Regions from separate parts of the Colwellia sp. 6_MG-2023 genome, predicted to be linked through region 1. Evidence: predicted binding sites of a transcription regulator. Region 1 holds the regulator's gene; each other region holds the start of a gene.
What was found. The regulator sigma-54, encoded in region 1, starts transcription at its own class of promoters, with help from an activator protein. The targets are predictions, from matches to a motif close to GTTGGCACGNNNNTNGNNT.
Positions count from the first base shown of each region.

Region 1 (8,210 bases):
GCTTATTAGTTACTGAATTAATGGGACAAGGAGTAAACGTTGTGAATGGCGATTATTCTCGTGGGGCTGCAGGTTTCTGGGTCGAAAATGGAGAGATTGCTTATCCTGTAAGTGAAATTACTATTGCTGGTAATTTAGAACAAATGTTTAAAGGGATTATTGCCGTTGGCTCTGACCTTGATAAGCACGGTAGTATTAGTACTGGCTCAATACTCATTGATGAGATGCAAATAGCTGGTCAATAACTGAGCTTAATACGTTGTAATCAGAGCCCCTTTAACTGTAAACCGTATGCGTAGGATTTAGTCTGCACATACGGTTAATTGAATATAAAAGTAAAAGCTTAGGTTAAAAGTATTGTTGCGGTACCTAAAAAGGCAAAAATACCGACAACATCAGTAACCGTGGTAATAATAACGCTGCCAGCAAGTGCTGGGTCAATATTCAAACGCTTAAGTAATAATGGAATTGCGACCCCCGCTAAACCTGCGGCGGTCATATTCATCAGCATAGCAAAAGCTATGACAACGCCTAGCATTAAATCTTGTTTCCAAATAGCAACAACTGAAGCTATTAATAAAGCCCAAATTATGCCGTTGAGGAAGCCAATCGCGACTTCTTTATGTAATAGCGCGCGCGCATTACTATTACCAACATGGCCTAATGCCATACCACGTATAACTAAGGTTAAGGTTTGATTACCGGCTACGCCACCCATACTTGGCACCAACGAGTTAAGTACTGCTAGTATTGCTAATTGCTGAAATAACCCTTCGAACATACTTGTAACGGCTACTGCAAATAAGGCGGTAATTAAGTTAACCCCTAGCCATAAAGAGCGTTGTTTAGTACTTTTTAATACAGGAGCAAATGTATCGGCTTCATCATCTAAACCTGCCATACTCATCATAGAATGCTCTGCATCTTCACGAATTATATCAATAACATCATCAATGGTGATACGACCAAGTAAGTGACCTTTTTTATCAATGACAGGAGCAGAAAACCAGTCATGCTTTTCAAACAATTGCGCAACATCATGTTCACTCATATTAGCTTGTACAGCTTCTATTTCTGCATCAATCAACTTGGAAATGATAACCTCAGGTTTAGCGGTTATAATAGCGGCTAGTGACACAGCACCAATGAAGTGATTACTTCGGTCGACGACATAAAATGAGTCTGTTGCTTCAGGTAGTTGACCTTTTAAGCGTAAATAGCGTAATACTACGTCAACACTTACCTCAGGTTGTAGCGTAATGGTATCAGTGTTCATGATACCACCTGCTGTCTCTTTGTCATAAGATAGCGCAGTTTCTACCCGTGCTCTATCCTGAGAGTCCATAGAATCGAGAACTTTTCTATAAACAGTATCAGGTAAGGTACGTAACACTTCTGCTAGATCATCAACATCCATACCTTCAGCAACGGCAGCCAGTTTTTCAGGCTGCATGCTTTGTAAAATGCCTTTACGTACTTCTTCATTTAATTCTTCAAGTACTTCACCATGGTGTTCAGCATCAATAAGTTGCCATAATAATGCGCGACTCTTAGCTGGAGAAGACTCAAGGAATAGCGCGAGATCATAGGCAGACATGTCTTGTAATAATTTGCGTACATAGACAAACATACCACCATCAAGTGCTTCATTAATTTGGTGTAGTCTTTCTTGAATATATTCTTGTTCTATTAGATCCGGCATAGATATCTTACTTGAGCGTAGGGAATGATAAATACCAACGCTATTAAACACTTGAGAGTGGGTGTGTAATAGACTTAATATTTTTTATTATGGTTAAGTTTATCGTAACTTAGCGTTTCTTTCAGCTTTTTTACTTATTTAACTTGAACTTGGTTTAAGATATTTTTAATTAATTGAAAATATTAAGAATCTTACTTTTACTATACTCATGCTTGATAGTTTTCTACTTTTGACCTGCAAGCAGTAGGGAAAATCGAGCGTCAATAGCTAGTCTATCGCACGTAAATAGCTGTTTGAGGAATATTTATTAAGCCGATCTTGGGCTATTTATTCATCTTCATCAAACTTAGCTTCAATCAGCTGGCTTATAGCTTCTAATGCAGCGGGTGCATCGGTTCCTTGAGCGGTGACTGTTACATTTTTTCCTTGTCCACCAGCTAAGAGCATTATGGCCATTATGCTATTGGCGTCAGCTTCTTTTTCTTCTAATGATAGGGTTATTTGGGCGGAGAATTTCTGACAAAGTAAGGCTAATTTACTTGCAGCTCGGGCATGTAAGCCAAGTTTGTTAATTATAGTTAATTCTTTACTGACGATGATATCATCATGGTTCTTGTTATGCTTTTGAATAGACATAATGAGTTTTACTCTTTAATTTTCTTAATGTCTCGATGATGAGTTTGAACATGTTGTTGTTCTTTACTAAAGTTCTTTGCTAATAAATCAGCAATATAAACAGAGCGGTGTTTCCCACCCGTACAACCAATTGCAATAGTAACATAACTACGGTTATTGCGTTCTAGATGGGGTAACCAAGTCATCATAAAACTATTAATTTGCCAAATAAACTTTGTCACAATTGGCTGACTAGAAAGGAAGTCTTTTACTGGTTGCTCTAAACCTGTAAAAGGTTTGAGTTCAGTTTCCCAATGAGGATTAGGAAGAAAGCGTGCATCGAATACATAATCAGCATCAGCAGGAATACCGTGTTTAAAGCCAAAAGACTCGAAGACTAAAACCATTTTACCGGTTTTCTTTCCAAGAATTCTTTCTCGTACCAAGTCAGCTAATTGGTGCGGAGTTAGCTGGCTGGTATTGATATATAAGTCGGCATTGGTAGAAATAGGTGCTAATAGTTTCTTTTCGAGTGATATCGCTTGGTCTAGCGCAATATTCTCTTTAATTAGAGGATGTAAGCGCCTTGTTTCACTAAAACGACGAATAAGGTCATTGTCATCTGCATCTAAAAATAATGTAGTTACATCAACTGCATCAGGTAAATATTCAATGATCTCTACAATATCCTTAGGATTGTTAGGTAAGTTACGAACATCTAGGCTTACTGCAACATTGTCATAATCATTAATCACGGTATGGGTTAATGCAGGTAGTAAATTAACAGGAATATTATCAACACAATAATATCCTAAATCTTCTAATACTCTTAATGCAACTGATTTCCCTGAGCCAGAGCGGCCACTAACAATGATAAGTTTCATATTTTTAAGTTCCGCATGAATTAGCTATGCATTAGGTTTTATTGTGTAGAAATATATTTCAACTTATTGATTAAGCGGTTTGTTGAATAAGATCAAACATCTCTTGTTGGCTGGTGCATTTACGAACTTTTTTAGCTGTTTTGCGATCACTAAATAGTTTGGCAATACTTTGCAACGTTTCTAAATGCGCTTGCGTATTGTCTTCAGGTACAAATAGGCAAATAAATATATCAACAGGTCTATTATCAATTGCGTCGAAGTCAATTGCGTTTTCAGTAGTTAAAAACACGGCAATAGCTTTGTCTGTATTGTTTAGTCTGCCGTGAGGGATAGCGATACCGTTGCCGATACCAGTACTCCCCATTTTCTCTCTATTCATTAAGCTATCTAATAGATCTGTTGGGTTAGAGTCAATTAGTTCATTGGCGGCAAGTTGGCAAATTAGTTCAAGTAAACGCTTTTTGCTTTGAACTGGAACTGCACAACGTGTGCAGTTCAGTGTTAATATATTTTGTAGTGTCATAATTATAATGGATAAAACTAATGTTGTGTTATTTTGCCTTTGTATTTGAGTACTTGGCGATCTAGTTTATCCACCAAAGTATCTATCGAGGTATACATATCAGCACTTACTGCTGAAGCATGAATTTCACTGCCTTTTAAATGTATAGTTGCTTCAGCTATCTGTTCTAACTTTTCAACAGTCAAGACTACATGAACATTATTGATATGATCAAAATGTCGCTCTAATTTAGCTAATTTTGTTTCAACACAATCGCGTAATGATGACGTTATTTCTACATGGTGACCGGTAAGGTTAATTTGCATAAGTATGTTCCTTCTCTAGTTAATTCAGAAAATAAAGTCACAGGCTATAATAAACTCTTACGTTGGTTGGACGGTGGTATAGATAAGGATTCACGATACTTAGCTATAGTACGTCTAGCAACATTAATTCCTTGTTGTGCTAGTAAGTCTGCCATTTTGCTATCACTGAGCGGTTTAGCGGGTGTTTCTGCTAAAATGAGTTTTTTAATTAATGAACGTATGGCAGTTGATGAACATTCACCTCCATTTTCGGTACTAACATGACTTGAAAAAAAGTATTTTAATTCAAAAATACCTCTAGGCGTGTGCATATATTTTTGCGTAGTTACGCGAGATATAGTTGACTCATGCATATCCACGGCTTCAGCAATATCATTTAATACCATAGGTCGCATCGCTTCAGCGCCATGTTCTAAAAAGCCTTGTTGACGTTGTACAATGCAGTTAGATACTTTAAGTAAAGTATCATTACGTGACTCTAAACTTTTAATAAACCATTTAGCTTCTTGTAAGTTTGTTCGAATAAACTGTCCGTCATTACTAGAAGATTTTGTTGTTTTTGTCATGGCAGCATATTGTTGATTTACTGATAGCTTAGGAGCAGTATCAGGGTTTAATTCGACAACCCAACGACCATTTTTCTTTTCTACGGAAACATCAGGAATAACATATTGATCATCGCTTTTCACTACTGCATCACCAGGACGAGGATTTAAGCTCTGTATCAAACGCATTACTTCACGTAACTGTTCTTCTTTGAGGCGAGTTTTACGCATTAATTGTCGATAGTCACGATTACCGAGTAAGTCGATATGCTCGCCGATAATTAATTTACTTTCTTTTAAGTAAGGGGTTTCAGGATCAAACTGATTTAATTGAATAATTAAACAATCAGCGATAGAACGGGCTGCAACACCAACAGGATCAAAGACATTAATACGTTTTAATACCGCTTCGACTTCATCAAGTTCCAGTCCTTCTATACCAACACTTTCTAATATTTCTTCACTCGATACCGTAAGATAACCTGCTTCATCAACAGCCTCTATAATAGCGATAGCAACCGTGCGATCAGTTTCTGAAAATGGCGTTAATTCCATTTGCCATAAAAGGTGATCTTGTATTGAATCGATCGTTTCACCTTGATAGGTGTAATCTTCACTTGGGCTACTAATTGCCCCTGTATTTGACGTACCAGCACTGTAACTTTCTTCCCAAGTTGTATCAATGTTCAACTCTTCTGGTATGTCATTTTTCTCCATTGCTTCTGTTGTACTTATCTCATCAATAGAGGCTGATGAATCTTCACTTCCATCACTGGTAGATCGTTCTGTGATGGTGGCTGAAAAAGCTTCTTCAAGTTTATCTCTACTATCCTCTGAATTATTATCTGAGGTTTCTTGATCATTAATTTCAAGCAGAGGATTACTTTCAAGTACTTCTTGAATTTCTTGTTGAAGCTCTAACGTCGATAACTGCAAAAGCTTTATAGCTTGTTGCAGTTGTGGCGTCATGGTTAGTTGTTGTCCTATCCGGAGTTGCAGAGTTGGGCGCATCTACGTTGTCTTAATTCCTGTTATTATTGTTTATAGTTACTAACTTAGAGCAAGTATAGTCTACGAATTTATTATATATGTTAACTATAGCGTGAATTGCTCGCCTAGGTATACATCTCTTACCTTTTGATTAGCAAGAATTTGATTAGAATCTCCTTCTGCTATTATTTCACCGTGACTAACAATGTAAGCATGCTCACATACATCAAGTGTTTCACGAACATTGTGGTCAGTTATTAAGATACCAAGACCACGGTTTTTAAGATGAATAATTATTTTTTTTATGTCGCCGACAGAAATAGGGTCAACACCTGCAAAAGGTTCATCAAGTAATATAAATTCAGGATCTGCTGCTAAAGCGCGGGCTATTTCTACGCGTCTTCTTTCCCCTCCTGATAAACTCATACCTAAATTATCTTTAATATGGCTGATATTAAATTCTTCTAAGAGGTGCTCTAATTTTGTTTGCCTTTCATTTTCATTAAGGCCTTTTCGAATTTGTAATATTGCCATAATATTTTCAGTAACGGTTAGTTTTCTAAAAATAGACGCTTCTTGAGGTAAATACCCAATACCTCGACGTGCGCGTTCATGCATAGGCGATAGTGTTACATCTTCGTCATTCAGCATTATTTGGCCATTATCATTGGGTACTAAGCCAACAATCATGTAAAAAGAAGTCGTTTTTCCTGCTCCATTAGGCCCCAGTAAGCCAACAATTTGTCCTGAGCTTACCGCTAAACTAACGTTTTTAACAACTTTTTTGCTTTTGTAAGCTTTTGATAGGTTTTTAGCTATCAAAGTCGAATTATTAGCTTCGCCGTTATTATTATTGCTTGTTACTGTCATTACTTTTCTTATCTTGTTGAGCTTTTATTTGAGCTGGCTGCAAAACAGTGGTTACTGAATCATTATCACTACTGATAGCTTCCAATTTCTCATTTAGCGTATTGTAAGTGATTATTTCTCCTGTCACTTTACTACCTGCTTGTTGTACTTGCGCATTACCTGAGATGGTAATGATATTTTGATCTGGTTGATAGGTTATCTCATTAGCTTGCAAGCTGATTAAACTACCATCTTCTAATTGTTGTTTGAAAACAGCAGGTTCACCTTTGGCAAGGTAAGTGTCTTGTTTTTGTTGAGTTTTATCATCAACTTTACTGTAAACTTGAACAATATCAGCACTAATCGAAATAGAGCCTTGGTTTATACTAACGTCATCTAAATAACTCGCTATTTTATTTTTTAAATCAGCTGATTGACGTTTCGATTTTATCGTGATTTCTTGTGTGAGATCTTTCTTAGCCGCGCATACTGGAAGTGCTAACGAGAGCAGTAATGAGCTTAATAAGAAACCTTTGCTAATTTTTTTAATTGTCATTTAGAGGGTAACCATTATTTTTTTTGTAAATAGTACGTACATGTTCGGTTAATGTCATCTGTTTAGTGTTTAAGTCAATTATTAAACCTGAGCCATACATAGTGAAGTCTTTTCCTTGCACCATTACCGTTTGATCTGAGCTAATGATATTAGTATTTAAATCAAGCTCTAAATATTTGCAATGAATTTCTTGTATTAAACTATTTTTATCAGTTGCACTTAAGTGTACTCGATGATTTAAAATAACCCTATTATTTTTATATAGCGTTGCTTCTTTAGCGCTAAGCTTCCATGGTGCATTTTTTGTTAGTTTGTTGCTCGAGCTATTTTCATTTGCTAAATCGGAGCCGTCAATATTATCTTTCGATGATGCTTGGGGATACAATGTGTACTTAGGTAGCTCGAAGTGTGTTAGTTCAAGTTTGGCATAATGCTCCATTCTCTTAGCAATAATAGCATGTGAAAGTACGCCTGAATCGGTGTAAATATCAGTTTTAAGTGCTTCCGCTATAAAGTCAGGTGTGAGTTCACTGTCGATGACTTCACCTGGTATTATTTTTGACTGTCGCCATTCGATTATTCCATAAACCGTAGCGGCTAATAGCAAGATTAAAAAGGCTAAAAAATTTATCCGTGTCATACACTCGCGCCTGTAGCATTATCAATAGTGTCTTGACATTGCATTATCAAGTCGCAAACTTCTCGTACTGCGCCGAAACCACCATTAATAAAGCTTGTATAATTAGCTTTTGCTGATACAGCTGGATGTGCATCAGACACAGCAATACCTAAACCAACGTGTAAAATACATGCTAAGTCTGGAATATCGTCTCCTATGTAAGCTACTTCATCAGGGGTTAAATTAAGTTTTTGAATTAAAGTCATCAGTGCAGGCAATTTATCTTCTTGCCCTTGTATAATGTGTTTAACATTTAAAGCTGACATCCGGTTAGCTACAATAGCTGAACGTCTACCAGTGATTATTGCAACCTCTACACCACTATTACCAAGTGCTTTTATTCCAAAGCCATCTTTAGTATGGAATGCTTTAAGTTCTTCGCCATCATTACCTAAATAAATACGACCATCTGAAAAAACACCATCAACATCACAAACAAGTAATTTAATTTTTTTGGCTCGTTCTAATACGTTTAGTGATACATCACCATAAAGTGTATTAGAATTTTGAATAGTATTAGTGATATTTTCCATTTAAAGAACTCCTGATCTTAGTAAGTCAT
Region 1 covers NZ_JAUOPP010000002.1:23,287-31,496, forward strand. The annotation lists gene pmbA (metalloprotease PmbA) at 1-245, shown strand, start outside; gene mgtE (magnesium transporter) at 344-1,702, opposite strand; gene Q4503_RS01805 (HPr family phosphocarrier protein) at 2,030-2,338, opposite strand; gene rapZ (RNase adapter RapZ) at 2,347-3,201, opposite strand; gene ptsN (PTS IIA-like nitrogen regulatory protein PtsN) at 3,272-3,724, opposite strand; gene hpf (ribosome hibernation promoting factor) at 3,742-4,029, opposite strand; gene Q4503_RS01825 (RNA polymerase factor sigma-54) at 4,074-5,585, opposite strand; gene lptB (LPS export ABC transporter ATP-binding protein) at 5,670-6,434, opposite strand; gene lptA (lipopolysaccharide transport periplasmic protein LptA) at 6,415-6,969, opposite strand; gene lptC (LPS export ABC transporter periplasmic protein LptC) at 6,959-7,609, opposite strand; gene kdsC (3-deoxy-manno-octulosonate-8-phosphatase KdsC) at 7,606-8,181, opposite strand; gene Q4503_RS01850 (KpsF/GutQ family sugar-phosphate isomerase) at 8,182-8,210, opposite strand, start outside.

Region 2 (8,210 bases), on a different contig from region 1:
TATGTATATATTCACCAAACTTTATCATTTGAATGCCGTTTATCGATACTTCAGCTGTTCTACGCATCATATTAAATAAGCTAATACGCATATGACGAGCAAACCGTTCGTTCACCATTTCCAACGTCGGCATACGACCACGAACAATGCGATCTTGCGAAGAAAAATCATAGTCAGAACTGCCATCCTCTCGAGTTGGGGAATCTTCAACTATTTGTTCTTCTTCAACATCATCAACACCATGTAAAAGCGCATCAATTTCGTCTTGGGATAATAAATCACTCACGCGTCATACTCTTTTCGCCCATATTGGCTTCATTTAACCTAGTTAATATACATTCATATGAACACTATCAACGGTCACTGTCATTGTAAACTAGCAGCCAATTATTCGCTGCTTTTTCAAAAAATTATTGCATTATAAAGCCGGTAAACAGAACTTTTTCAACCGTCTCATTTCCTTTAAGATCTTTCATTACTAGTTGTACTGCAGAAAGTGATTGATCTTTCAATACTTCCTTACCTACACTAGTTGCTAAATCGTCAGCATTGGCTTGTGAAAAAATATTTAATAAAGTACTTTCAATTAAAGGTATATGCATTTTAGCATTCTCTTCATTATCAGCACCTCGAACCAACAATTGTACACGTATTTCAATAAAACGATCACGAGTAGCGCCAGGAATATTAAAGCGAAATGGTCTTGGCATAGGAACATAAAGTGCTGAACCAACTTGAGCTGGTGCATTTTCATCAGCATTAGCTTCATTAGAGGAGCCTTGGCTAGATTTAGCTTGCTCTGATGTATCGCCTCCATTGCTCCCCATAAAAAAGTAATAGCCGCCACCAGCGATTAATACTACGGCTATGATCGCAATAATAATGATCATTTTTTTCTTTTTGCCGCCGCCATCTAATTCTAGTTCGTTTTTTTTACCTTTTTCGTCAGCCATAACTTACCTTTAGCTATTTATTAGTAAACATTAGTAAACTATATCCTTGAATAGCACTCTAGCCAATGTGTTTTCATCAACTTAGTGATATTTAGCCTAATTTATCTGCAATTTTATTCATATATTTTTTTTATGCATAATAATCGATAACTTTAGTTGAGGTATCCGATATTCTAGCTGATAAACTATGTTCTACCACATCACTAGCATCTGCCGTGTTTTGTGAGAATTGACTGTGGTTACCTCCACTACTTGCTTCAGCATCTGATTGCTGAGACTGTTGCTCAACATTCGCATCTCCAACATCAACACCTTGTTCAGCTAATAGATCTCTTAACTTATGCATGTTTTGCTCAAAAGCTTCTTTAGCCTGTTGATTTTGAACAACAAAATTAACAGTTGCTTGTTCACCTTGCAAGTTAACTCTTACTTGCACGTTACCTAATTCTGGCGGGTCGAGTGTAATATCAAATTGTTGTAATTTTTGTGAAATAACTAACATCACTTTATCTTTTACTGCATCGGCAAAATCTCGTCTAAAAATTGAAATAGTTTCCTGATGTAATTGGATGTTAGTTTTTTGACTTTGTACTACTTCGCCATTGGCTGTTAATGCCAATGCATCAGATGATTGTTGCTCTACTCTATCGTAAGCATCTTGTGTTGTCTTACTCGCCTCACCAATAAAATTACTACGATTATTCGGTTCAATAATATCTGCTGTAGTACTAGCCTTATTATTTACGCTCTTATTACCATCAGCATCTACTATTTTATTTTGCCCAATAAGTTTATCAATTGACTGTTCATTCAAGACTTCTTCAGGCTCAAACGTACTAGCTTCTTCCATGCTAGACGCAACTGAAGCTTGTCCTAAATTAGTCGGCACTGCATTTTTATTGATAACCTGTGAAGTTAAATTATCATTATTTTTTACTATGCCACTTTGAGTTTTACTACTTTCAACAACAGTATCAACTTCAGCTGTGGTTAACTCATTTTTTAAAACGCTAACCCCATTATCAGTTTTCATTAGCTTTTCATTAATTGTTGATTTTACTTCACTGTCGCTACCATCATCAGCTCCAATTGAAGTTCCTAACACCTCTTTTACCGATCCACTGATATTATTCGGGTTAACTTCTTTGCTAGCCGTCATAAGGTTTTGCTGTAAATTATCGCTTTTTACTTCAGTGCCTACTGGTATTGTACTTTGGCTTGCTATAGCTGTATCTACAAACTTCTGAGGAGAGGTATTTTCATCCTGAGGATTTATTTCCACTTGTTCTGCTATTTTATTATTAGCCATAACATTTTTTTCAGCTAATTTAGTTAAATCAGTTTCTAGGTTATTAGCACTCCCCTTACTCACTTTATCTTGAGCACTATTCACTAATTTTTCTGTAGACAACGTTTCATCAGTTGGACTTTCACCATCAATTAATAGTGTACTACTCGCCTGATTAGCCATAATATTTTCGTTAATGTTACTCCCTTTACCAATTTCTGGGTTTTTATCTTCAGAAATTAATGAATTAATTAACTTATCTGGTCCTTGAATAGCATCCGTTCCCACTTCTGTGGTTGAGGAAACAGCCTTAGCAACACTTGATAACCCAGTCGATAAACCTTTGTTTTTTAAAGATGTTTCAGTATTAAGTTTTGTTGTTTTCTCGTCAGGAATTTCATTAACATTCACTGCTGAAGCATCCACTATTGAAGGCACTGCTTTATCGGAAGAAGCCTCAGTCACTAGCGTTTGATTAACCTTTGTTAAAAAAGTCATAAGTAATTCTGATTCATCAACAATTTTTTTATCATCAGCATTTACTATACTTGTATCAGGTTCATCTTGATTGCCAAGAGCGGCAACTTCTTGCATATTTGTTGCCGGATCAGCGTTATCAACTACAGCCTGATGATATTCGGATCTATCTTGGATTTTATCATCCCTACTTATATTTTTTTGCTCAATAGCTGGCTTACTCGTTTTCGAAGAAGCTTTTTCATTAGAGACGATTCTATCATTAGGGGGATTATTTTCAGACTTAGTATGTTGCTTATTTTTAGAAAGCTGTATGTCTATATGCTGGGAAAATTTATCCTTTGGTGAAGTGGAATTTAAAGCACCTGCATCGTCTTTATTTTCGATACCTTGTGATACTTTCATGGATAAAACATTGAGTTGTTGCATAATAGCCCCAATTGCTAAAATTGATATAACTAAAGTATAACGACACTTTAACCAAACTATAAATTAAGAAAAAACTCCTTAACAGCTTTAGATAAGCAATAATCATTCCAGTTAGCTTTAAAATGCCTATAACGAGTGAATATAGTGTACAAATAATTTTAGTAGTGATGACGCTAGTTTTATCGCTTGAATATTCACTTACGCAAACTTACTACCGTTTGTTATTTAGGATTAAACTCCTAGGTCAAAATTAGCGTATAAATTGCAATTTAAGGTACACGTTTTATCGAGCCTAATAAGTATGTCCAACTCGATTAATAATTCGATTTTCGACGTAAAAATTGTTGGGTAGATATTTCATCAAACATACTTTGTTCTTTCTTGCTTTCAATCTTCATTAACGCTGCATTACGCTTATCAGTAAGCATTTCGACAGCCTGTACTTTTTGTCTTTGTTTGATCCACAACTCTTTACTTTGTTCAACTAACGCTTTAGCTTGATTCATCGCAATTTTAACTTGTTCTGCTGCATTATCGAGCTTATTAATGAAAGCATGATAGTGATTATAAGTAGCGCTATCCAAGCCAAGCGCTGTTCGTTCACTTAAACGCGACATATATTCTAATCGATAATCAGACACACTTTGTAAGCGAGTTAAATTTTGCTGATAATCATTTTCAGCATTGCGCAGTGCATTCTCCGCCTTCTCTTCCTTACTTTGCTCAAACTTTAATAGCGTGAGTAACTGCTTGTTATTATTTGCCGCCATAATATGTATTCCTTAAACGGTTAGCATGTTGAAGATACTTAACTTATTAGTCTTGAACATTTAATGCTAAGACTTAACGCGCTCAATTAATTCTTTTAATTAACGCTTCGCATTAGCCGTAGCAGCAGCTATTATTTCTTGTAATTGCTGTACACTTTGTTCAAAAGGTATTACTTCTTGAATCTGTTGTTGTAAAAAGAAGTTAATAACTGGCTGAACATTTATCGCTTGATCAATCCGAGGATCATTTCCTTTAGTGTAAGCACCGATAGCAATTAAATCTTTGTTTTGTTGATAAACAGAATAAATCTGTTTCAGCTGACGGGCTAGTTGTTGATGTTCAACATTAGTGACCATTGGCATTACACGAGAAATTGACCCTTCAATATCAATAGCTGGATAATGTCCTGCATCTGCAAGTTCTCGCGATAAGACAATATGGCCATCTAAAATAGCACGAGAGGCATCAGCGATAGGATCTTGCAGATCATCACCTTCTGTTAATACGGTATAAAAAGCAGTAATTGATCCTTGCCCTTCCCCACCATTACCAGCTCGTTCAACAAGTTGTGGTAATTTAGAAAAAACTGACGGTGGATAACCTTTCGTTGCAGGAGGCTCTCCCACTGCTAACGCTATTTCTCGTTGTGCTTGCGCGTATCGAGTTAATGAATCTAAAAGTAGTAAAACATCTAATCCTTGATCGCGAAAATATTCACTTATCTGTACTGCGGTTTCACAACCCTTTAACCTCATTAAAGGAGAGTTATCTGCCGGTGCAGCGACCACAACAGAGCGAGCGCGCCCTTCTTCACCTAAGATCTCTTCAATAAACTCTTTTACTTCTCGCCCACGCTCTCCAACTAAGCCAACGACAATAACGTCAGCTGTTGTTCCTCGTGTCATCATACCCATGAGTACACTTTTACCAACACCTGAGCCTGCAAATAACCCCATACGCTGGCCTTTACCAACGGTAATAAAGCTATTAATTGAGCGTACACCAACATCAAGTGGTTCAGTAATGGCTCGACGTGATAAAGGATTAATAGGGCTAGTATTTAATTTATAGTCATCATCATTTGTAATAGGTCCTTTCCCATCAAGCGGCTTTCCTATGCCGTTAATTACTCGCCCAAGTAAATTCATTGACAAAGGAAGGTGCATTTTAGCTGATATTGGAAGTACCCTAGCACCGGGTAACACACCACGCAGACTCTCTTCCGGCATAAGGTAAGTTATCTCTTGTGCAAAACCAACAACTTCGGCTAATAAATCACCATGAGCGGTCTCAACTAAACATTGGCTACCTATATGCGCTTTTACACCAACAGCCTCTAAGGTTAAACCCACAACACGTACTAGGCGACCAGCAACAGGCTCTTTAAATGGGTGTATAAATTTTTGACTGTTTTTTAATCTATCACTAATACGTTGGCTATCGACCATTATTTACCCTTCAACATGAGATAAAAGCGTAAATTTACTTACGCCTAACTAGTCAAAAAATTATTGATGTAAAGCATCCTGCAAGAAAGATTCCAATACTTGCTTTAAACGAGACTTCATCTGTAAATCAATGTTAGAAGTGCTATTTTCTATTTGGCAGCTTCCGACACTTAATTGTGGTGCCGGCAGCAATTTCCATCCACTTTCTTGAATGTGAGATGCACCAAACTGCTGTTCTACGCGTTTAATATCTTCAGGGTTTAAATATATTTGCGTTGTAGATTCATTACTAGGTAATGATTTGATACCGGCATTGATAGCAGCCATCAAAATATCGGGATTGGTTTTAGCTTCTTGTAAAACAACAGCTTCTGTTAATTGCACAACTAAATTTAGCAGTTGTTCTTCTATATTTTTTTCAACACTCGCTAAGGGCTTGTCTAACTGTTCAATTAAACTTTTCCAATTGTCACTTAACGTGTCAATCGTTTCTTTACCTTGAGCTAAACCTTGCTCTGTACCTACTTCAATACCTTGAATAGTACCTTCTTCAATGCCTTGTGCTTTGCCTTCTTCATAACCTTTGCCAAACCCTTCTTCCTTGCCTTGACTAAAGCCTTCATCATGTGCTGCTTGTCTTATTTCTTCAATTTCTTCTGCGGTAAGCGGCTCAGGCTCTTCAATTTCTTCTTCTGGCGGTTCAAAGCGCCATGTGCTCTTTTTTCCTAAAGCATTCGTATGACTTTCTTGGTTTTCAACCACTTCTGCTTGCACATTTGGATAAGACCAAACATCTAATTCTTCTGATTCTTTTGCTTTTATAATGCGGGGTGATGTTTTATTCATATTTTTCTCAAAACGGGTTGGTAACTTGTTAAACGAATACTTAATAAATCAAATAAGTATAAAGCCCAAACAGCAAATAAGTATTTTACTATCATCAATGACAATTATAAGAACTCATCGCCACCGCCACCACCAAGCATAATTTCACCTGCGTCAGATAATCGACGAGCAACGGCAAGAATTTCTTTTTGTGCAACTTCTACTTCACTAATACGTACAGGCCCCATTGCGTCAAGATCATCTACTAGCATTTCAGCAGCACGCTTCGACATATTACTAAGGAATTTTTCTCTGAGAGCTTCATCTGCACCTTTAATAGCTTTCATTAGCGCGTCTTGTTCAACTTCTCGTAAAATTGCCTGCATGCCTCTATCATCAACATCCGCTAAGTTTTCAAAAATGAACATTAAATCTTGAATTTGTTGACTCATTTCTTCGTCGTTTTCTCGCATCGAGTCCATCAGTGTACCTTCAACGTTAGTATCAAGATAATTCATGATATCTGCTGCAGCTTTCAAACCACCCATTTTGGCTGCTTGAGCACCTGCTTGGCCAGCAAATTGTTTTTCCATAATCTCATTTAATTCTTGAAGTGCGGCAGGTTGTACTTCTTCTAAGTTAGCAATACGCATCATCAAGTCTAAACGCACTTTATCTGTAAACTGGCTCATAATTTCAGCAGATTGCTCTGGTGCTAAATAAGACAGTACAATCGTTTGAATTTGGGGATGTTCATTTCTTATAATATTTGCCACTTGCTTAGAGTCCATCCATTTTAAAGAGTCTAAACCTTTTGACGCCCCGCCCATAATAATTTGATCAATGAGATTGCCAGCTTTATCTTCACCTAAAGCGGCCGTTAAGGCTTTACGAACAAAATCTTCACTTTGAAAACCAATAGTAGAAAAGTTTTGAATATCATGAATAAACTGTTTATGTACTGCGGTAATCTTCTCTTGTGTGAAGTCTTCCATTGCCGCCATAACAGTACCGACTTGTTGTACTTGCTTAGGCTCTAGATGCTTCAATATTTGTGCAGCATCCTCTTCAGATAGGCTTAACAATAGAATCGCAGCCTTCTCACTGCCTTCTAATTTACTAATATCAAAACTTGGTTTTGTTGCGGTAAGCTCTCCGCCTGTGTTTAATTCATCACTCATCTTCGGTCAACCAACTTTTAACTACTTGAGACGACAATTCAGGTTCATTAGCAACTAATGCTCGAACCGCTTTTAATATATCTTCATCACGATGAAGGTCTGGTAATTGTAAGCTACCATCAGGAGCAAAACCAACATTACCTGCATCGAAGTCTGACGTTAGCATATCCATGGTTTCATCACCAAGATCTATATGACTATCAAGGGATTTATCACCATAATCATCTGGTGAACTATCTGGGTAAATTAAACGTTTCAACATCGGACGAACAACAGCCATAATTAGCACTATAATTACTACAGCCGCCATCAGAAGTTTTGATAATTTCAAAAACCATAACTGTTCCCACATTGGCAACACATCAGCTTCACCAAGATCAATACGATTAAAAGGAATAGTAATAACTTCTAAAACATCCCCTCTTTGTAAATCAAAACCAATACTTCCTTGTAATAAACGTCGAATAGAAGCTATTTCAGCAACACTTCTTGGTATTTTAGCAACCGCTGCAACGGCTGTTTCTTCAGCTTCAGGGTCAACTGCAGGTGCGATGCCATCAACATAATCAAGTGCTACTGACACACTCACTCTGCGAACAACCCCTGTTTGCTGTTTGGTGTGACTGATCGCCTCATCAAGTTCATAATTTTTAGTTGATTCACTATGCTTTCTGGTTGGTGTTGACTTCACCTGTTGACCTTCTGCATCTTCTGGAATACTTGATTCAAGTGGTGGTTGGTTAGTTAAAGCACCAGGAATACCACCTAATAAACCACCAATAGTGCTATCTTCAACTTTCATTTCGCTGCGCAGCGCAGGTAAATCAGAGTTATAACG
Region 2 covers NZ_JAUOPP010000003.1:193,801-202,010, forward strand. The annotation lists gene fliM (flagellar motor switch protein FliM) at 1-286, opposite strand, end outside; gene fliL (flagellar basal body-associated protein FliL) at 411-953, opposite strand; gene Q4503_RS03575 (flagellar hook-length control protein FliK) at 1,084-3,147, opposite strand; gene fliJ (flagellar export protein FliJ) at 3,462-3,917, opposite strand; gene fliI (flagellar protein export ATPase FliI) at 4,017-5,366, opposite strand; gene fliH (flagellar assembly protein FliH) at 5,427-6,212, opposite strand; gene fliG (flagellar motor switch protein FliG) at 6,317-7,372, opposite strand; gene fliF (flagellar basal-body MS-ring/collar protein FliF) at 7,365-8,210, opposite strand, start outside.
Region 2: a site for sigma-54 is predicted at 3,241-3,259, ahead of Q4503_RS03575 (flagellar hook-length control protein FliK). Genes of this name have one in related genera too.

Region 3 (8,210 bases), on a different contig from region 1:
GAACGTTTAATTGTTTGAGAGCAAGCTCAAGTGCATCTATTGTTGGGCCTGCCGTGCCATTTCCGGCATTAACCACTAATTTTAACGGCTTACCTGACTTTGAATATAATAAAGCAATATTTTTAGCATTAATATAAGTTAACAAATGTTCAGTATAGGTCTGAGTAATATCATAAGTTACATATCTTCCCTTTCGAGCAACATCAGTAAACTCATTTTTCTCAGCCAATGCCTTAATATCAAAAAGGCCAGTATCACCACTAATAGCTTTAGAGTTTTCTCGTACTAGCTTCATACCATTGTAGTCAATCGGATTATGGCTGGCAGTAACAGCAATCCCCCCTTCAACCCCGAGGTAACTCGTCGCAAAATAGATATGCTCAGTACCAGATAAACCTAAATCAACAACATCACTACCTTGGTCCATCAAACCGTTAGCAAGTGCTAACTTCAATGGTTCACTCGTTAAACGTATATCAGCACCTATAACGACTTTATTTGCTCTAGTATGTTTAGCAAAAGCACGTCCAATTCGATAGGCAATTTCTGTATTTAATTCTTCACCAATTTTGCCACGAATATCATAAGCTTTAAAACACGTAAGGTTGGTCACTATTTTATGCGTCCATATTTGTCTTCAAAACGAACAATATCATCCTCTCCTAAATAGCTTCCCGATTGTACCTCTATCATTTCTAAAGGAAGTAATCCTGGATTTTCTAGCGCATGAACAGCGCCAATAGGAATATAAGTAGATTGGTTTTCTTTTAAAATAATAATTTCATCATTAAGTGTCACTTTAGCTATGCCTGAGACAATAATCCAGTGCTCTGCCCTATGCTGATGAACTTGTAGAGATAATTTAGCGCCAGAGTTTACCGTAATACGCTTTACTTGAAAGCGTCCACCTTGATCAACCAAGTCATATTTCCCCCAAGGTCGATACACTGCTCGGTGCAACTTGGTTTCCGAACGTTGTCGCGCTTTTAACTCACTTACAATACTTGCGACATTTTGTACTTTATTTTTATCAGCAATCAATACAGCATCAGGCGTATCAATAACAACTAAATTATCAACACCTAAAGTAGTAATAAGTTTATTTTGACTATGCAGATAACTATTATGGGTATCCTGAGCAATAACATCTCCTTTTAAAACATTACCGTGTATATCTTGCTCGCCTATTTCCCAAAGCGCAGAATATGAACCTATGTCACTCCAACCAGCATCTAAAGGCACCACGACAGCATCGTCAGTTTTTTCCATAACCGCATAATCAATTGACACATTGGCACATTGTAAAAAAGCTTCTCGATCGGGACGAATAAAGTCTAAATCTGTTGTAACATTAGCCATTGCTTGCTGACAAGCTGCTAAGATATCCGGTCTACACTTTGCTAACTCTTCTAAATAGCGACTTGCTTTAAACAAAAACATACCGCTATTCCACAAATATTCACCTGACTCTACATAACTTTGTGCTTTCTCAATAGTTGGTTTTTCAATAAATTGAGCGACTTGATAAGTAGCTGTATCTTTTTTAGTGCCTTGCTTGATATAGCCATAGCCTGTTTCAACATGTGTTGGCACAATACCGAAAGTAACTAGCGCTCCTTGCTCTGCGGCTATACACGCAATATCAATGGCTTGATGGAATTTTTTTATGTCGTTAATTACATGATCTGCAGCTAAAACAAGTAAGAGTGCATCATCACCTTTTGCCAACGTATTTAAAGCCGCAATAGCAACAGCAGGTGCTGTATTCCTTCCTTGTGGCTCAAGCAAAATACTCGCCCCAGAACAATTCACTTGCTTAATTTGCTCTGCCACTAGAAAGCGATGATCTTCGTTGCAAATAAAAAGCGGCGCTTGGTGCTGCGTTGGTAAACGCGCCAAAGTGTCTTGCAACATACTCTTATCATTAATTAGCGCTAAAAACTGTTTAGGAAATTGCGCACGTGAAAGAGGCCATAAGCGAGTCCCACTACCACCACACATAATGATCGGTGATAAAATTGCATTTTTTTGTTTCATCGTGACTCTATAAATACAAAAATTTATGCTACATGATAAAACATTAAGCTGATTTATTTAAATTAAATAAAAGTACTCCCTACATAATATAATGATTAAAGTGTATATTTATTAAATTGGCTTAAGTAATTATTTTTACCTTACGACAGTGATTACAATGAAATATAAAGGGGATGTTAAATGTTTAATTACGAAAAAGCTTTTTCCAGAAACATTGGCTGGGTAACAAAAGAAGAACAACAAATACTTAGAGGTAAAAAAGTCGCCATAGCGGGTGCAGGAGGCGTTGGTGGAGTACACCTTTTAACCCTCGCGCGTTTAGGTGTCGGAAATTTTTACATATCAGATTTTGATGATTTTGAAGTACATAACTTTAACCGACAATCTGGAGCTTTCATATCTACACTCGGGCAGCAAAAAGTTGATGTAATGGAGCGTATGGCTAAAGACATCAACCCAGAAGCAAATATAAAGTCTTTTCCTGAAGGTATCTTTGCACATAATGTAGATGAATTTCTTGAAGGGGTAGATCTATATGTTGATGCCTTAGACTTTTTTGCTCTTCAAGCAAGAAAAATAGTTTTCAAAAAATGTTATGAAAAAAATATTCCCGTAATAACAGCTGCACCATTAGGTATGGGCTGTGCTTTTCTCTGTTTTATGCCTGGAAAAATGAATTACGAAGAATATTTTCGCTTTGAAGACAAAAAAACTGAGGATGATCAACTCATACAATTTTTAATTGGTTTATCGCCAGCCATGCTACAGCGTTCATACCTAGTCGATAAAAGTGCGGTTAATTTTAAAGAGAAGCGAGGCCCTTCAACCTCTATGGCAGTTAACCTTTGTGCTGGAATAGCCGAAACATACGCTCTTAAAATATTATTAGATCGCGGGGAAATAATTTCGGCACCTTACGGACTTCATTTCGATGCTTATCGTAATAAATACAAAAAAACGTGGAGACCATTTGGTAATGCTGGATTAATGCCAAGAATAATGTTTAATATTGCTAAAAGAATAGTTGCCAAATAGCCTTTTACGATAGAAAACAAATCAAAAAAAAGCTATATTCTGTTTAATTATAAATTGATTGCCATCATTGAAGGAAGATAATGAAAGTTACAGTTTTTGGAATTGGATATGTAGGGTTGGTTCAAGCAGCTGTTTTAGCTTCAGTGGGTCATGATGTTGTTTGTGTTGATATAGATCAAACGAAAGTAGATAACCTTAAAAAAGGTATAATTCCAATTTATGAGCCTGGTTTAACTCCACTGGTACAAGAAACACATAAAAATGGTCAACTAAATTTTACCACTGACGCTAAATTAGGTGTAGAACACGGTGAAATTCAATTTATTGCGGTAGGAACACCTCCTGACGAAGATGGTTCTGCTGATTTAAAATATGTTCTTGCTGTTGCTGAAACAATTGCTACTCATATGACAAGCCCAAGAATAATTGTCGATAAATCAACAGTACCTGTTGGCACAGCTGATAAAGTAAAAGCTAAAGTCGTTTCAGTGTTAAATCAACGAAAAATAAACATTGAATTTAATGTCGTGTCAAACCCTGAATTTTTAAAAGAGGGGGCTGCCGTTAGTGATTGCATGAAACCAGATAGAATTGTAATTGGCACTGAATCAGAAACAGCTAAAGCTGCAATGCGCGAGCTTTATGCACCATTTAACCGTAATCATGATCGCATGATATATATGGATGTACGCTCTGCAGAATTAACTAAATATGCTGCCAACTGTATGTTAGCAACTAAAATTTCATTTATGAATGAAATGTCTAACTTAGCAGAATTACTAGGCGCTGATATAGAAGCAGTTCGACATGGTATTGGATCCGATTCACGCATTGGTTATCAGTTTATTTACCCTGGTTGTGGTTATGGTGGTTCATGTTTTCCTAAAGATGTACAAGCATTAGTAAGAACAGCTCATGGCATTGAATATAAACCCGCTTTATTAGAAGCTGTTGAAAGTGTTAACTACGCTCAAAAACAAAAACTATTTAACAACCTAAATACCTACTTCAATGGCGATTTAAAAAATAAAACAGTTGCCGTTTGGGGTCTGTCATTCAAACCACAAACAGATGATATGCGAGAAGCATCATCAATGGTGCTAATGGAATCGTTATGGGCCGCTGGAGCCAAAGTACAAGCTTACGATCCGGAAGCCATGGAAGAATGCCAACGTATCTATGGTGTGCGTGATAATTTATCATTGGTTGGAACCAAAGAATCCGCATTAACTGGCGCGGATGCTCTAGTAGTTTGTACTGAATGGAGTCAATTTAGAGCGCCTGATTTTGATTTAATTGAAAAATCATTATCACATAAAGTTATTATAGATGGTCGTAATTTATACGACCCGGTACTATTGAAAGAACGTGGTTTCTCATACTATGGTATAGGTCGTGGTGACAGTATCAAAAAAATGTAAGTTGTCATTCCTTCTGACATGGGCAATAAATTCTAACCTACATAGGTAAAACCAAGGTAGGTTAGAATTTATTCTGACAACATGGGTAATGAAGTATGCCCTCAAGATAAATAATATTTAGGAAACAATGTGAAATTTTTAGTTACGGGTGCAGCTGGCTTTATTGGTTTTCATGTAGTGCAACGCTTATGTAAACAGGGACATGAAGTTATTGGTATTGATAACCTTAATGATTATTACGATGTTAACTTAAAATTAGCACGTTTAAATGAATTAAAGGCATATAAATCATTTAAATTTATCAAGTTAGATCTTGCTAACCGAGAAGATATAGCTCAGTTATTTGCAATAGAAAAATTTAACCGTGTTATACATTTAGCCGCACAAGCAGGTGTTCGTTACTCTATTGATAATCCAATGGCTTATGCTGATTCTAACTTGATTGGCCATTTAACTATTTTAGAAGGGTGTCGTCATAATAATGTTGAACACCTTATTTATGCATCATCTAGTTCAGTTTATGGCTTAAACAATAAAACACCATTTGCCACGTCTGATAGTGTTGATCATCCTATTTCATTATACGCTGCTACTAAAAAATCAAACGAATTAATGTCTCATACTTATTCTCATTTATATAACATTCCAACAACCGGCTTAAGGTTTTTCACTGTTTATGGACCTTGGGGTCGTCCAGATATGGCTTTATATAAGTTTACTAAAGCTATAATCAACGGTGATCCAATTGACGTATACAACCAAGGTGATATGCGAAGAGACTTCACTTATATCGACGATATTGTTGAAGGCATTATAAAAATTCAAGACATTATTCCTGAAAAAAACAAAGATTGGCAGGTAGAATCTGGCTCTACAGCTGAGAGTTCAGCACCGTATAAAATCTTTAATATAGGTAATGGTAACCCTGTAAAATTATTAGACTTCATTGACTCATTAGAAAGTTCGCTCGGTATAAAGGCAACGAAGAATTTCATGCCTATGCAAGCAGGGGATGTATACCAAACTTATGCTGATATTGAAGAACTGTTTATAGCTACCGATTATAAACCTTTAGTCGCAGTTAGTGATGGTGTTAAAGAGTTTGTAAATTGGTATAAAGGTTTTTATCAATAGTATGAACTATTCATTAGAGTGCTTTATCACCCAAAAATAATAGTGGTGTGTTCCGAATAAACACAAGATAAGAAACGTGTCAGATTTTTTTACACTATTATTTATGATAAATAGTCACAGTTTATCATCACTACACTTTAACCTTTAACATCAACAGCTTAAAAAAAATTAAAAAGTTGGCACCTTGCTTGCTTATACAGAGTAGAGAATAAAATCTATTACATTGCTTTTAAAAATACTAATGCAGTGTTATTACAATTATTATGTTTAAAGGATAAATCATGAAATTAAAAACTCTATATACAGCATCTGCATTATTATTAGTATCTGGTGCTGCAAGTGCAGACCCAATTAGTATTTCTACTCCGTTTGGAGCAACATCTTTCTTTAATGCTTTAGGTGCGACTAACTTACCAGTAACATCTACATATGTTAATGATGGCACTATTTCTATGGGTTCAGAAGCTAGTGACCTTGTTGGTGCTTCTCTTGCTTTTACTGATATGGGCGTTGGTACTATTGGTCAATTATCACCTTTATTAGGTACAGGCACTACCGCTAGCTACGGTAACGATTGGGTATTAGACTTTACTTATACACTAACTGGTGTTGCAGAATTCATAGATGGTGGTGCTGTTGGTGGCCTTATTACTGATAATACTTTAGATGTAGATGGAAATGGTGTTATCGATTTTGTAGATGCTATTTCTCCTACATATACTGGCGGTACTTTTGAATTTTTCTACAGAAATGTAACTACAGCAAACACAACTAAAGTATTAGAGCTAGACTTAAATAACTTTGATGTGAACGGACCTAATGTTGTATTTAACAGTGTTGTAAATTATGACTGGTATACAGCTGGTAGTGATGCACTAGTAGAGAACTTGTTCATTGATGATTCTGGTTATACATTCTATGAGTTAGCAACTGCTGGTGGCACTATAACTGAAGCTCAAGATATATCTTTCCGTACTGATTTTAACATAGACCCTAATCTATTACCTACTTGTGACGATGCAACTTGTGACACAATATCTCGTACTACAGATATTAATCTTTCAGGTGTATTTGCAGTTCCAGAGCCAACATCAATTGCAATTTTAGGCTTAGGTTTATTAGGTTTAGGTTTAAGAAGAAAAACTAAAGCATAATGACATAACCTTATCTAGTATAGATACCAAAAAAAGTGACCTTTAGGTCACTTTTTTTATGCCTTTAACTTTATCATATGCTAACGTAGCACAAATACTTTGAAGGAACTCCAATGATGAAACGTCTCCACATTCTAATAATTGTTATAACATTTACTTTTCTTAGTGGCTGCGAAAACAATAATACTCCAGAACAAGTTTTACTAATCGCTAAGCAAGCCATTGAGGATAATAAAAGTAGCGAATTAAATAATGCTATTATTTCACTTAAAAACTCTATTCAACAACATCAAAATAATCCCGAGTTAAGAGCTTCTCTTGGAAAAATATATTTAATGTTAGGTGATTTAGGATCAGCAGCAAAAGAATTAAATAAAGCCGAAAGCCTTGGTGCCCCAGCGGAAAAATGGTTGCTGTCTTTAATGCAAGTAGACTATCTTCAAAATGAGCATGATAGCGTTTCACGTTTATGGAAAAAATATAACAAAGACCTAAACCCCAAAAGTCGCTATAACGCTAACCTTTTCTATGCCTTATCAATATTATCTCAAAAAGAAAGAGCTGAAGGCTTAATAGAATTAGAAAAACTTACCACTGATACAAACAATAATAATCCCAATCAAATATTAGCATTAAACTTATTAAAATTAATGTCGCCAAATATAAAAACTAATGATATTGCTAAGAGTATTGCAGAACTAAAAATATTTGCTAATGAAAATAAAAAAAATTGGTTAGCCTGGTTACTACTATCAAAAGCTCAATTTTCATTTAAAGATTTCGAAGAGGCCGCTGCAAGCTATCAGCACTTAGCTAAATTATTGCCAAAATATAGCGTTGCCAAAATTTATGAAGCAGAAAGCAATATTGAAGCTAGAAATAATGAAGCAGCAAAGGGGGTATTACAAGAGCTCCTAAAACAATACCCTACACAACCTTATATTAACTTTCTATCCGCTAAAAATAGCATAATGATGAAAGATTATACCAATACTAAAGTAGCGATAGAAAAAACCCTTGCATCTAATTACTCAAACGATACCATAAAGCTTATCGCTGGTATTACCTATTACCAATTAGCAGAATACGAAAATGCTCACTCTTATTTAACCTCTATCGCGAAAAACCTTCCTTCCGATCACCCGGCAAGAAAAATTTTAATAGCCACTCAAATTAGACTAGGCTATATCGATAATGCTTACACAGAACTAAGCGATGGAACAATTGATAATGATGAAACAGTATTAGTAGCTGCTGTAGCACATTCTTTACTAGCAACAAATAAACCCCAACAAGCATCGCAACTATTAAATCAAGTAAATATATCACAAGCCCCTACGCCAGCACTGGCTTTAGAAATAGGTAAATTGAAGTATAGGGTTAATGATCAGGAATCACTTGTTGGTTTAGAAGAAATAATTAAAAATAT
Region 3 covers NZ_JAUOPP010000010.1:50,564-58,773, forward strand. The annotation lists gene Q4503_RS08255 (phosphomannomutase CpsG) at 1-616, opposite strand, end outside; gene Q4503_RS08260 (mannose-1-phosphate guanylyltransferase/mannose-6-phosphate isomerase) at 613-2,037, opposite strand; gene Q4503_RS08265 (ThiF family adenylyltransferase) at 2,218-3,072, shown strand; gene Q4503_RS08270 (UDP-glucose/GDP-mannose dehydrogenase family protein) at 3,153-4,493, shown strand; gene Q4503_RS08275 (NAD-dependent epimerase) at 4,623-5,627, shown strand; gene Q4503_RS08280 (PEP-CTERM sorting domain-containing protein) at 5,909-6,781, shown strand; gene prsT (XrtA/PEP-CTERM system TPR-repeat protein PrsT) at 6,895-8,210, shown strand, end outside.
Region 3: a site for sigma-54 is predicted at 5,803-5,821, ahead of Q4503_RS08280 (PEP-CTERM sorting domain-containing protein). Genes of this name have one in related genera too.

Region 4 (8,210 bases), on a different contig from region 1:
TAGTTTATTTGTTAATGCACTAAAAGCTGTAGCGCCAATTTTAGTATTAGTGTTAGTTGCCTCGAGTATCGCTAATCAAAAAATCAACAGTGATGCTAAATTAAAACCAATAGTTGGCTTATATTTACTTGGTACACTTTGTGCTGCTTTTGTCGCTGTAGTGCTTAGTTTTATATTCCCAACGACATTAACATTAGATATAGCTAGCGCGAGTGCTACTCCACCACAGGGCTTAGGTGAAGTATTATCAACCTTGGCTTTTAAAGTAGTCGAAAATCCAATTAGTGCCATCGTAAACGGAAATTTTATTGCCCTATTGGCTTGGGGGCTTGGCTTAGGCTTCTCACTTAAACATGCGAATGAACAAACAAAAATAATGGTACATGATTTCAGTGAAGCGATATCGAGCATTGTGCGTATTGTCATTCGCTTTGCCCCTATCGGTATTTTTGGTTTAGTTGCCAATACCATTGCGACTACCGGGTTTTCAGCATTAGCTGAATATAGCCATCTTGTTGTGATCCTACTTGCTGCAATGTTAATTATTGCATTAGCCGTTAATCCATTAATTGTATTTATTATTATGGGGAAAAATCCATATCCATTAATTTTTACGTGTCTTCGTGAGTCAGGTATCACCGCATTTTTTACTCGCAGCTCTGCTGCAAATATTCCAGTCAATATGGCGTTATGCAAAAAGTTAGATTTACATGAAGATACCTACTCTGTTTCAATTCCTTTAGGTGCAACTATAAATATGGCAGGTGCGGCAATAACAATTACCGTGTTAACCCTAGCGACAGCTAACAGCTTAAATATCGATGTAGATTTTGGCACAGCTATCTTATTATCAATCGTGGCGTCTATTTCAGCCTGTGGTGCATCAGGTGTCGCAGGTGGTTCACTATTACTAATACCTTTAGCTTGTAATTTATTTGGTATCAATAATGACATCGCAATGCAAGTGGTTGCTATTGGTTTTATTATTGGTGTTATTCAAGATTCAGCTGAAACAGCACTTAACAGCTCTACTGATGTTGTTTTTTCTGCTGCAGCTTCGCACAACATCACAAAATAGAGTTTAAGTAATACTAGAAGATATTATCTCGATTGGCTATTCTATAATATGTGTATTTTATAGTTCAGTTGTTAAACCTTATGCAGTGAAAGCACTTTAATAAACTGGCTATTACCGCATTAGTACAAGTATAGAAACACCATTACAGAGTAAAATGAATGCCAATAAAAAACGCCTCACAAAATGTGCGGCGTTTTTTATTAATCAAACTTAATCATTCTTTATTAGTGAATTTTTATAAACTAATAGAATAATTAAATTAAAGTGATTTTTTCTTACGACGTAAAGCTATACCAGCTAAACCAAGACCTAAAATAGCTAAAGAAGTAGGCTCAGATACTGGTGTAGGATTAGTAGTTTCAGTGTAGTTATATGTAACATTTAAGCTAGCACCAGCTACAGTATCTACTGAAATTACAGTGTTACTACCGCCAGTTCCACCAAAATTACCGAAAGCAGTTAAACCTGAAGTAGAAACATTACCAGTACCGATAAAGCTTAGGAAATCAGTATTTGAAGAATCGATAGTAGCGTTGATCGTATCAGTACCAGTTAAACCAAACGCGGTAAATATATCAGAGCCATCAAGTGCTCCATCTGCACCAAGAGCTACAAAACCAGTATCAGCACTCAAGTTTATAGTAAGTGAACCCAAACCTAAAAATGTACCTATAGTTTCAATACCTACACTGCCTCTTGTAGTTTGTGCTAGATTATCATTATTGTTTAGAGTGATGTCTGATAACATGCTAGCAGAAAAACTAATATTAATAGTATCAAGGTTACCTAAGCTAGCATCAAATTGTGAAACAGTTAATACATCACTCCATTCAGTGGTAGAAGCAGCATGGTTATCTGAAAAAGAAATCACACCGGCTTGAGCTAGTGGAGATAATGCCATAACAGTAACAGCAGCTAGTAATTTTTTCTTGAAAGTTTTCATTGTCATCCTTTATTTATCGATAAATTCATTCTGTTATCCTATGAATGATATGCAAATGTTTTACTATACCTTTCATATACTCTAGAAACAGTTTAAAAAAAGTACTGTTTTACAACAGCCTACCAAAATAAAGCACATATCATGCCAACAAAAATAGGAGCAATAAGGTGTTGATATATAAAGATATTTTACAACTTATTATTTTCCACTTATTTTAAAAGCTACTAGTGTAAAAAAACTCGACACAAAAATAATGATTTAATTTAATTAAAATAATCGCATAGGTTGTTTTTTGTACAGGTTATTTGTAGCGTGTGACTAAGAAAGGGACTGCTAGTTACCTGGTGATTATGACCAGTTTAAAAGAATACTATCATCATTATTTTTAGGGATATAACGTTGACAAACAAAGTGCCCTATCGCAGCGACTAATACATCATCATAATATAAAAAAGGGATCCTTTTCCGTTGCCAAACTGGAATATTTAACTCTTGAAGTATCTTTTTTAGACTACGAGAATGATTTCTATAATCAGGTAAACAAATAGGATTGCTATGATTAAAACGTATTGTCACTTTTTGTCCTGCATTCGGCATTATAATTCGTTGAGATGCTACGGTAATGTCTTGGCTAGTTTTCTTTAAAAAATATAATTTCCCCAAATTATCGGGTAGCTCAATTTCTGTTTTCGGCTCATTGAACACGATATCAGTATGCCAATTGCTAATATCTATAAAGTCAGCGGTTAAATATAAAGTCCCCTTATGACGACGAATCACATTATCACCAACTTTCACTACAGGGTTTTTATCACTATCCGCATTCAATTGTAGGTACAGTTGAGCTAGCTGTTCAGTACTTGGCATTAAACAATTATTTTTAGTTAAAAAATAACGAATTACATTATTAAACCGTTGTTGAGATAACTGAGTTAACGATCTCACCGTTAAGCTATTCACGCCACTAATACAAAGGTTAAGGTCTTCTTCAGCCAACTCATCAAGTAATAACTGCCCTTCTCTGCAATGTTCACTACTGCGATTAATGGTACTAGTAATGCTAGGCCAGCGCTTCATTAATAGTGGCATAATATTATTGCGAATAAAATTACGATCAAACCGAGTATCTGTATTTGACTCATCTTCGACCCAGGTTAAATCATTAATTTTGGCATAATCAATAATGTCAGCTCGAGATATTGATAATAATGGTCGCAGTAATAAATCTTTCTCTTGTCTAGTTTCATTACCCATAGCTGATAGACCTTTTAAACCTGACCCTCGCTTAAGGGCAAGTAAGAAAGTTTCTGCTTGGTCGTCACTATGGTGCCCAGTAATGATCAATGAAGGTGTTTGATAAATCGAATGTAAAGCTTGATACCTTGCATCACGCGCTAAAGACTCTAATGACTTCTGTGCTTGTGCTTGGACATTAACCCGACATATTTTTAACGGTAAATTAAGCGCTAAGCAAGCTTGTTCAGCAAAAACTTGCCAAGAAAAAGCATTGTCACTTAAACCATGATTAACATGACATACAGTTACAAGGTTAGTAATAGGTTGCGTTAAAGGAGATGCTTTCTTTAACGATGCTATGGCATGTAATAAGACTTGCGAATCGACACCACCACTATAAGCAACAACCACAGGCATGTTCGGATGTTTACTGATGGCGTTTAGCAGTGCTAACTCTATGGGATGCATAAATAGCCTAAACTTGTTTTAATCAATTTTTTTAACTGGTTAAACATTATAAAACCAAATTGATACTTGTGTGGATTGAAAATTAATAGAGGGGAGATAGTCATGAAAGACTGGTTGTAGATAAAGTCTTTAAGGGTATAAACACTTTATCTACAACCTATATTAATAATAAGTATTAATATAGGTTGGCAATATAATATATTAGCAGTAGCCAAATGACATTAACTTATCATATCGACTTTCAATCAACTGTTCTTTATCTAACAGATCAAGTTCTGCTAAGTTACTTTTTAAAGATTCTTTTAACATTGCTGCCATATGATCCATATCGCGATGTGCACCACCTAATGGCTCTTCCACAATATTATCAATTAACTCTAATTCTTTAATACGCTGTGCAGTTATACCCATAGCTTCTGCAGCTGTTGATGCTTTAGCAGCGGTTTTCCACAAAATAGATGCACAACCTTCAGGTGAGATTACAGCATAAGTAGAATATTGTAGCATATTAACTCTATCACCAACCCCAATTGCTAACGCACCACCAGAGCCACCTTCACCAATAACGGTACAAATAATAGGAACTGACAAGCGTGCCATTACTTTTAAGTTCGTTGCTATAGCTTCACTTTGACCACGCTCTTCTGCACCAATGCCAGGATAAGCACCAGGAGTGTCAATAAAAGTAATAATTGGCATATTAAAACGCTCTGCCATCTTCATTAGACGTAATGCTTTTCGATATCCTTCAGGACGAGGCATACCAAAATTACGTTTAACTTTTTCAGTGGTCGAACGACCTTTTTGATGACCAATAATCATCACAGGTCGACCATCTAAACGTGCAGTACCACCAACAATAGCGCTATCATCAGCATACGCTCTATCACCAGCTAATTCATCAAATTCAGTAAATATACGAGATAAGTAATCTAACGTATATGGACGTTGTGGATGACGGGCTACTCGTGCTGTTTGCCAAGGATCTAAATTGGCAAAAATCTTTTTGGTTTGTTCTTTATTTTTTTCACGTAACTGAGAAATTTGATCTTCTAAATCAAGATCTAGCTCCTGACCTGCATTAACAAGCTGAAGCTCTTCTATTTTTGCATCAAGTTCGGCAATAGGTTGTTCGAAATCTAAAAAATTTAATGACATATGCTATTTTGCACCTAAAAAATGGTCTTAATTTTCTTTCATTACCGATTTTATCATCGATAACACTTAATTATTAATTTTAACGGATAGCGTTAAAGCTAGCTCTGAAATATATATTATAAAAACTATTCAGCTACTTAAACTGTAAGGTGACATTTTCTTCACCTAATAGTTCTTTTAAATCATATAATAACATATCTGCTGGCGATACCCGCCATTGTACTCCAAGTTCTAACATGCCGCGAGCTTCTTCTCTTTGATAATAAACCCTCACAGGGCAAGTACCTTCTTTATGTGGCGTTAAAACTTGTGTAAATTGTTCAATAAAACTGTCGCCTAGTTTTTCTTTATGCACTCTAACATCTAAAGAAGTAACATAGTTTTCTCTAGCATCAGCTACCGTCATAATATCTCTGGCGGTCATTGTATTACCTCCAGAGTAATCATCAAAGCTGACCTGTCCACTACACACTAAAATTGCATCAATTTCGAGCAATTCAGAAAATCTATCATAGTCATCTGGAAATAATCGTATATCCATACGCGCACTTTTATCATCCAACGTTACTAATGCCCAGCGACGACCACGTTTATTAACCATAACGCGCACACCAATAACTAAACCGACAGCAACCGCTTGCTTATCACGACCGGTTGGCTGCATGCCCACTAAACGACTAGTAGAATATTTTTTAATTTCAGCTAAATAACGATTAATAGGGTGACCTGTTAAATATAAACCTAAGGTCTCTTTTTCACCATTAAGCCAAACTTCTTCCGGCCACTTTTTTACTTCTTTAAATGACTGCCTAGAATCGGTTTGTTCATCATTAATTAAACCAAATAAATCATTTTGTCCTAACGACTCAGCTTTTGCATGCTGCTCAGCTGCTTTTATTGCTTCTGGCAATGTTTCAAATAAAGCTGCTCGATGTGGTAAGTCTTTACCGTCACTTGTTAATTTATAGGTCGGTCCAAGTGCATCCATAGCACCTGATTTTATTAACTTCTCTAAAACACGTTTATTTGTTTTCTTTAAATCTAAACGCGCACAAAAATCAAAAAGATCAATAAAAGGACCGCCTGATTGACGTGCGGCAATAATCGCTTCAATAGGACCTTCTCCTACACCTTTTACCGCGCCAATACCATAAACAATTTGATTATTATCATTAACAGTAAATTTATACTGACCAGCATTAACATCTGGCGGTAATAAATCAATATTCATATTGCTACATTCATCGACTAATGTAACAATTTTTTCAGTGTTATCCATATCCGCAGACATAACGGCTGCCATGAACGGTGCCGGAAAGTGGGTTTTCATCCATAAAGTTTGATAGGAGACCAACGCATAGGCTGCTGAATGAGACTTGTTAAAGCCATAACCCGCAAATTTTTCTACTAAATCGAATATTTTAATAGCTAACTCGCCATCAACACCGCGATCTATTGCACCTTTTTCAAAGCCAGCACGCTGCTTTGCCATTTCTTCAGGCTTTTTCTTACCCATAGCACGACGCAGCATATCTGCACCACCTAATGAGTACCCAGCCAAGACTTGTGCAATTTGCATAACTTGTTCTTGATACAAGATAATACCGTAAGTTGGCTCTAAAACAGGCTTTAAATCTTCATGTTGCCATGTCGCATCTGGGTAGCTGATTTCTTCGCGGCCATGTTTACGCTCGATAAAGTTATCAACCATGCCTGATTGCAATGGCCCAGGGCGAAATAACGCCACCAAAGCGATAATATCTTCAAAACAATCGGGTTTTAATTTATCAATTAACGACTTCATACCGCTAGATTCAAGCTGAAAAACTGCGGTTGTTTGTGACGCAAGTAAAACTTTAAAACTGGCAGGGTCTTCAAGATCAATGGTCGTTATATCAATAGGCTCTTTACCGGCTTTTAACAGCTGAGCATCAGCCATCTCAATTGCCCACTGTAAAATAGTTAAGGTTCTTAACCCTAAGAAATCAAACTTAACTAAACCAGCATCTTCAACATCATTCTTATCAAACTGTGTAACTGGATTCTTACCTTCATCATCACAATATAAAGGTGCAAAATCAGTAATAGTGGTAGGCGAAATAACAACACCACCAGCATGTTTACCCGCATTACGTGTGGTGCCTTCAAGGATCCGACACATATCAATCAGATCTTTGACTTCAGAGTCTTGTGCATAAATTTCAGGTAGCTTCGGCTCTTCTTCAAATGCTTTTGCTAAAGTCATGCCCGGTGTTGGCGGAATAAGCTTAGAAATTCTATCAACAAAACCATAAGGATGCCCAAGTACACGACCTACATCGCGAATTACCGCTTTCGCCGCCATAGTACCAAAAGTAATAATTTGAGAAACCGCATCACGACCATAAAGTTCCGCAACATGATCAATAACCTCATCACGTCGATCCATGCAAAAATCAATATCAAAATCTGGCATGGAGACACGTTCAGGATTTAAAAAACGTTCAAAAAGTAAATCGTATTCAAGTGGATCAAGATCAGTAATATCAAGCGCATAAGCGATAAGTGAACCAGCCCCTGAACCACGACCCGGGCCAACAGGAATATTGTTATCCTTACTCCATTGAATAAATTCCATTACAATAAGGAAATAGCCAGGAAATCCCATATTATTTACAACTTCGAGCTCTATTGCTAAACGTTCGTCGTAAGGTTTTCTGATTTCACTAAAGTTATCAGCACTGGTATCAAATAATTTATTAAGGCGCTTTTCTAACCCTTCTTTAGATACCTTGATAAAATAATCATTAATTTCTAGACCATCTGTAGGAAAGTCAGGTAATACATATTCACCTAATGTCACTGTTACATTACAACGTTTAGCAATTTCTACAGAATTAGCTAGCGCTTCAGGAATATCACTAAACAACTCACACATTTCTGCTTCAGAGCGTAAGTATTGTTGTTCGCTATAACGTTTAGGGCGTCTTTTATCATCTAATGTATAACCATCATGAATAGCAACACGGATTTCATGTGCATCAAAATCCTCAGGCGAGAGAAACATCACTTCATTTGTGGCAACAACAGGCAGTTCGAAGTGTGTAGCTAAATCAACAACAAGATGTAGGTAATTTTCTTCATCAACTCTGCCAGTTCTTATTAATTCAAGATAAAAGCAATCATGAAAGTGTTGCTGATAAAAGCTAACCATTTGCTCAATAAGTTCATTATTACCTTTTAATAATGCTTTACCTATATCGCCTTCTCTACCTCCAGATAACAGTATTAAGCCTTGTTTATATTCAGCTAACCATGCTTTATCAATGACAGCTTTATCTTGAATAT
Region 4 covers NZ_JAUOPP010000011.1:59,441-67,650, forward strand. The annotation lists gene sstT (serine/threonine transporter SstT) at 1-1,078, shown strand, start outside; gene Q4503_RS08915 (PEP-CTERM sorting domain-containing protein) at 1,338-2,021, opposite strand; gene tilS (tRNA lysidine(34) synthetase TilS) at 2,370-3,725, opposite strand; gene accA (acetyl-CoA carboxylase carboxyl transferase subunit alpha) at 3,927-4,883, opposite strand; gene dnaE (DNA polymerase III subunit alpha) at 5,017-8,210, opposite strand, start outside.
Region 4: a site for sigma-54 is predicted at 2,152-2,170, ahead of Q4503_RS08915 (PEP-CTERM sorting domain-containing protein). Genes of this name have one in related genera too.